Regions from separate parts of the Lacticaseibacillus sp. 30 genome, predicted to be linked through region 1. Evidence: predicted binding sites of a transcription regulator. Region 1 holds the regulator's gene; the other holds the start of a gene.
What was found. The regulator LexA, encoded in region 1, represses DNA repair genes until DNA is damaged. The targets are predictions, from matches to a motif close to CNAACANNTGTTNG.
Positions count from the first base shown of each region.

Region 1 (3,426 bases):
TGAGATGACTTGTGTTTCGATGAGCCATTCAATGAAAAAGACGATGATGACAGCTAAAATCATTCGCGGGGAGGTTAGGGCACCCATGATGAGCGGCGGAATCATCGCCAAGGCTGAGCCAAAGTATGGGATCAAATTCAGGGGGCATGCCAATAAGCCGAAGATAAGGCCATAACGTAAACCGATCACTGAATAGCCGACCATGAACATCACGGCAACGCATAAGGCAACGGTGATTTGACCTTGGACATAAGAACCGACCTTTTCATTCATCTCATGCAACATTTGCTTGACTGACCGGCGAAGTTTAGTTGGCACGATATGAAGTACCATCGGCGTAAATTTGTCGCCGTCTTTTAACATGAAGAAAAGAATGATTGGCGCTGTTGAAATGGTGATGACGACATTACCAACAATGCCAATTAAGTTCTGCAGTTGAGAAATTGTGCCGGTTACGAAGGCACCTTGTTTACCAGTGAAGAAACTTTGCACTTCTGCTGCAATCTCATTGAGATCATGCTGTGAGAGAATATTCTGCTGGTCATTCAGATTATCCAACCATTTGCCAATTTCATCAAAGATTTGCGGCGCTGAATGGACAATACTGGTAATTTGATTGCTTACTGCTGGAATGAAGCGCAACAATCCCCAGGCCAACAAACCGATCAGCACAATGAATAGCAGGCCAATTGCCCAGCCACGATGAAGTCCGAACTTTTCTAATCGATTAATAATCGGGACAGTAAGGTAGAAGAGAATGCCGGCAAAGATAAACGGTGGCGCGATAATCCCGAGAAAATCCAGTACTGGCTGGAAAACCCACGCAATTTTAGTGAAAACGAAAATCACGAGCAATGCCAGTAACAAGTCAACTAGCAGGATCATAAACTTGCTATTAAGAAAGCGGCGATAGAGCCACGAGTCGGTATGTTTCAAGGGGGTACCCTCCTCTACAATTGTAATACCTGTTGGATGTATAAGCTTCATGACAATAACAAACGATGAGAGCGACTAGCCAGATTTGCGGGGGCCCTGTTCACGCTCATTAAAACGCGTTCACAGGCACAGAAACCTGCACATAAGGACCTCCAACCTAAATGACCCAAGCCCGGCCATTTAGGTTGGAGGCCACTTATGCTTCGGTTTCTAAATGTGCCTGTTCACGCTCTGTACCATTAATGATACTCGACTCATGGTCATATTTCGAGGATAGCCGTGTTAAAAGCGGATTGATTTGATGTTAAAAAAGATTACATAAAATTTACAAACAACATGGAATAATCGTTACAAATCTTTAAAAACCCTAAATAAAGGCATCAAATGTAAATTTTATGTATACAAAGGCTTTACAAAACTCAAAAATTGGGTATGATTAGAGTCACAACCAAAACGGTGAGTATATGTCGGTTTATCCGATACGGAGAGGAGTGACCCCACATGACAATCCTACGGGGCGCAAAATGGACATTAATTACTCTGACCCTCGTGGCAACCTTGCTGTTATTCAGCAACTTTGCGACAGCCGGCATTTTGTTAATCGCGCTTGATATTTTCTTGAGTTTCTTCTACGCGGTCATCAAAAGCAGATGTGATCGGCGTCAGATGCATAAGATGCCATTATTGCATAATTAATTTAAGGATGAGGTCCACAGATGCTTTTTATCTGTGGACTTTTTTGCTATTTAGGCATAAAATCATTGCAAACGTTCGTTCGCTTTGGTATGCTTTGTGTAATCAATTAGAACTGAGGCGGTGAGCGGATGCCAACACAAGCAAGTCAGAAACGTTGGAAACAAATTTTACAATCAATCTATGATGCAATCGAGGATCATGGGTACCCGCCCACGGTTCGCGAAATCGGCAAATCAGTCGGTCTAAGTTCGTCAAGCACGGTGGCAGCGTACTTGGAGAAATTGTTAGCGGCGGGACTTATTGCTAAGGATCCAGCGAAGCCGCGGACGCTTGAAGTGACCTCAGCCGGACGTGACTTCATTGGCGTTCAGGATCACGGTATTCCGATCGTCGGCACAGTTGCTGCAGGGGTCCCGATTACGGCCATCGAAAATATCGATGATTATTTTCCGGTACCAGACGATCTTCCGTATGCCGCTGACGAATTATTCATGTTGCGAGTTCAAGGTAATTCAATGATCAAAATCGGCATTTTAGATGGTGACCAGATTATTGTCAAGAAGCAGAATGACGCAGAGAATGGGCAAATTGTTGTTGCAATGACTGAGGAAGATGAAGCCACTGTCAAGCGATTTTATAAAGAAAAGAACGGCATTCGGTTACATCCTGAAAATGACAGTATGGATGATATGTTTTTCCCGGATGTAACGATTCTTGGCATCGTTGTGAGTTTATATCGGCCGGCATTAGTTTAACCATTTGAAGTCGTGAATGACTAGGCATGGCAACTTAAATCCAATTAAAAATGTACCATCAACAAAAGAGACATCAGCTGTGATCCCACAAAATATAGGATCACGGCTGATGTCTTTTTGCTCAGACACTTTATTGGTTTTGTTGGGCGAGGCGATCGAGATCGTCTTGTGGCACCCTTTTATAAACGGGACCATCGGGCAACTGCTTTAAGTTACCGGTTTTTGTTAATTGAAATTGTATCGTATTAGCAGAGGCTTGCGGCTGCGCTTTACCAGTGAAGGTGAAGATTCGGCCTTTGAGGGTCAAATCAGCAGCAAAAATACCACTATCAGTACTTTCAAAGACACCATCTCGATTGGCTAATGTTTCAAGATAGTAGCCGCTGGTGGATGAGGTGACTCGAATTGCTTTGGTAGCATCTTTTGTTTGGACGAACGCATGGCCAACCAATGTACCTAAGGTTGCTTTCGGAACAGTTTTTTTGACCGTGCGCGCTTGTGATGTTGCGCTCGATGATGATGTTGTCTTTTTGGGGGTTGAGGTAGTTTGTGAGCAACCTGATAAGATCAAGATTGCTGCTAGTAGCAGATAGCGCTTTTTCATTCGACAGCAACTCCTAGTGAATGAACTGGATGCAAGTCATCACGATTGGGATCACGATCATCGAAAGCAGCGTTGTTTCGGTGACCATGATAGCAGCGTAATCGGAATCCGCATCGTACAGTTTGGCAACAACAGGCGCATTGGTCATGACCGGCATGCAAGATTGCAAAATAAAGATTTGTTTCATCAAAGTTGGGACAGGGGCGAAGGCGACAAGCGCCGTCATAAGTAACGGTGCAAAGAGGAAGCGGCCACTGAAAATACCCAAAGCTTCTTTGCTGATTCTTAATTTACCCCAGCCTGCTTGATGCAAAGCAATGCCAATGAAGAACATGGAGCCGGGAACAGTTAAGGCACCGATATAAGTCAGATCGGCCATCAAGAAAGTCGGCAATTTGATTTTTAAAAGCACAAGCACAATCCCTAACATAAAAC
Region 1 covers NZ_JBSOQX010000012.1:89,778-93,203, reverse strand. The annotation lists gene ACWPAB_RS09355 (AI-2E family transporter) at 1-936, opposite strand, end outside; gene ACWPAB_RS09350 (hypothetical protein) at 1,438-1,632, shown strand; gene lexA (transcriptional repressor LexA) at 1,761-2,387, shown strand; gene ACWPAB_RS09340 (hypothetical protein) at 2,518-2,991, opposite strand; gene ACWPAB_RS09335 (AEC family transporter) at 3,005-3,426, opposite strand, start outside.

Region 2 (3,426 bases), on a different contig from region 1:
TTGAAGATCGCCATACTAAAGCGATCCTCAGCCACAGCTGTTACCTGCCCTTCAAGATAGGCATCATCATCGGCCACCACGACCATGACCATTTGACCATTCGCCTTAGCCTGCGTCGCCAGTTGCTGAATTAAGTTCTGTGTCGCATCGAACTGCAATGGCTTTTCTTGGCCTTGCAGCGTCAAGAAATGCTGGGCCTGTGCCAAGTTAATTCGAAAATTCATGCTATCGAGATCATCCCCGGCAAATTCAACCTGATCAATCGCAGAAAATGCGATCAAGGCACATCCATCGGCAATCCCTGAATCATTGTAGGTTCCCAGAACAACCGCATCATGACCTAACACCTGTACGTATCCGGTGTAAAAATCGTCGGTATCGCGCTGATACACATTGATCAGCAGGTGTTCATTGAGTGCTGTCATTAAACTCATCAAAATGGCATCCATGCGGCATCCCTCACTTTCTTGCGCTTAAATCTAAAAATAACTTTCTAATCTTTCTTGCTAATGGTTTATTGATCCGGACCATTATAGGCAATATTCGTAAACTTGTTATACGACTTCACAAACAACAACTTGACGGTACCACGCGGGCCTGAACGGTTTTTCTCAATGATGACTTCAACTTCACCAACATTGTCATCCCCGTCATCATTGCCGCCTTGATCGTCGTCATCCTCATCGCCTTCTGCATCGCGGTAATAGTCATCACGATACAGGAAAGCCACAATATCGGCATCCTGTTCGATCGAACCGGATTCACGAATATCGCTCAACACCGGCCGCTTATCCTGTCGCTGTTCAACGCCACGACTCAGCTGGGACAACGCAATCACGGGTACATGCAATTCCTTCGCCAGTTTTTTCAGCTGCCGGGAAACGGCGCTGACTTCCTGTTGGCGGTTTTCTTGGCCAGAACCTTCAATCAACTGCAAATAATCAATGATAATCAGCCCTAAATCACCTTGCTCACGCGCTAGCCGCCGACACTTCGCGCGAATCTCCGCCATTCTGATGCCTGGCGTGTCATCCATATAGATCTTCGCCTTACTCAAGCTACCCATGGCGATAATCAAGTTCTGCCATTCTTCTTCATTCAGCTGACCAGTTCGCAGGTGATTAGCATCAATACTACCTTCTGAACACAACATCCGGTTTACCAGCTGTTCAGCGCCCATTTCCAAACTGAAAATGGCGACACTTTTGTCTGTTTTCGTCCCAACATTTTGGGCAATGTTCAAAGCAAATGCGGTTTTCCCGACAGCAGGCCGCGCCGCTAAAATAATCATTTCGTCCTCATGCAGCCCCGTCGTGATTTTGTCCAAATCACGGAAACCGGTTGGCAACCCGGTGATTGCCTGATCATTTTGATACAACTGATCAATCTGCGCCATAGCCTGATTCAGCACATCTTTGATCTGTTTGAAGCCGGCCTGATTGCGGTTCTCCGAGACATCCATAATCTGGCGCTCGGCGTCTTCAACTAGTCCTTCAACATCGTCTTGTTCCGTATAGCTGCGACTGGCAATGTTTTGCGCCGTACTAATCAGTTTGCGTAACGTGCTCTTCTGCTGCACGATTTTGGCGTAGTATACCACGTTACTGGCAATAGGCGTCGCCGCAACCAAATCTGTAATATAACCAACCCCGCCAATATCATCGAGGTTGTTATGATTGTCCAGATAATCCGACACCGTAACCGTATCAATCGCTGTGCCGTTATCCTGTAGATCGGTCATAGCTTGGAACAACAGCCGGTGGGCTTTCTTATAGAAGTCATCCGCCGTGACATACTCTTGTGCATCCGGCAATGTGTCAGCATTCAGAAAAATGCCGCCAAGGACGGCACGTTCTGCTTCGTCACTATGCGGCGGCTGCTGGTCAATTAATTGATTATCCATGCGCGTCCTCCTTCAGATTAATCGTCAAAAATTTTTTGTCGCTTATCCCTAACAGTCTACGTTAAACCCGCAGTCAAGACAAGCATCACCGCATACAGTCGAACTACACAAACAATTTAACGAAAAGCAATGGTCACTGCTGTATCACCGGTGATTGACTCAGTCCACAACCCACTAATTTGGACCAGATAGACAAAAAGACGCGATCATCTGGTCGCGTCTTCTGGCAGAATAACTATTCTTATTTTTGTTCAATCACGTGTACCCGAATGCGGGCATCAATGCCAGGGAATAAATTAACCGTGACATTAGTGAAACCCAGTGAACGGATAGGCTGCTTCAGATCGATCTTACGTTTATCAACTTTGATCTGATATTGCTTATCCAAAGCCTGCGCGATCTGCTTGCTAGGAATCGAACCGAACAACCGGGAATCTTCGCCGGCTTTGCTTTGGATCTGAACAACGGTTTTGTCGTCTTCGATCTTAGCCTTCATGGCCTCAGCCTCGGTTTTCTTTTCAGCTTCCTTCTTCTCTTCAAGCCGCTGCTGGCCGCGCAAAGCACTCATAGCCTGCGGTGTCGCTGCTTTAGCCAGCCCCTTGCGAATTAAAAAGTTTTCAGCATAGCCGTCAGGTACTTCTTTCACCTGACCGCGATTGCCCTTGCCACGAACGTCTTGTGTAAAGATGACTTTCATCAAAATCCCTGCTTTCTATGCGTCTTCGTCTGCTTTTTTGATCTGAGCAAGCAGATCAGTCCGAACTTCGGCGATCGTTTTGCCCTTAATCTGGGTGGCTGCGTTACTCAAGTGACCGCCGCCGCCCATGGCTTCCATGATGACCTGCACGTTGACATCCCCAGTCGAGCGGGCGGAAATGCCGACATCACCGCTTGGGCGTTTTGTGATGACAAAACTGGCATCAACGCCATTGAGTGACAACATCGTATCAGCCGCTTGTGCTGCAATCACTGGGTCATAACGCTTATCCTCTTCCCCAGTACATAGTGCCATATTTGGCGCAATCATTTCAATTGTATCGATCAAATGATTCCGTTGGATGAAGCTGTCGATATTTTCCTTTAACAGGTTCTGCGCCAACATGCCATCAGCGCCCATGGAACGCAGATAGCTGGCAGCATCAAACGTCCGCGTGCCGGTGCGTAGGCTAAAGGACTTGGTATCCACCGTGATCCCTGCCAGCATCGCCGTTGCCTCAAGCTTATCAAGACTTGGCACATTTGTCGGCTGGTATTCAAACATCTCCGCAATCAACTCACAAGTGGAGCTGGCGTACGGTTCGATATAAACCAGCATCGGGTTGTCCGGAAATTCTTCGCCGCGTCGATGGTGATCGATGATAACCGTTCTTGCCGCCAACCTTTTGTACAAGTCAGGCGCCGCTGAGATCGACGGCTTGCTGTGATCGACCAAGATCAGCAGGCTCTGATCCGTTGCTTGCGACAGCGCTGCTTCCGGCGTCACAATGGCATTAGCAACTTCAGGATCTTGACCCACTTGGCCC
Region 2 covers NZ_JBSOQX010000026.1:2,625-6,050, reverse strand. The annotation lists gene ACWPAB_RS13195 (hypothetical protein) at 1-449, opposite strand, end outside; gene dnaB (replicative DNA helicase) at 515-1,903, opposite strand; gene rplI (50S ribosomal protein L9) at 2,145-2,600, opposite strand; gene ACWPAB_RS13180 (DHH family phosphoesterase) at 2,616-3,426, opposite strand, start outside.
Region 2: dnaB (replicative DNA helicase) is a predicted target of LexA. The motif match lies at 2,107-2,120, and genes of this name have one in related genera.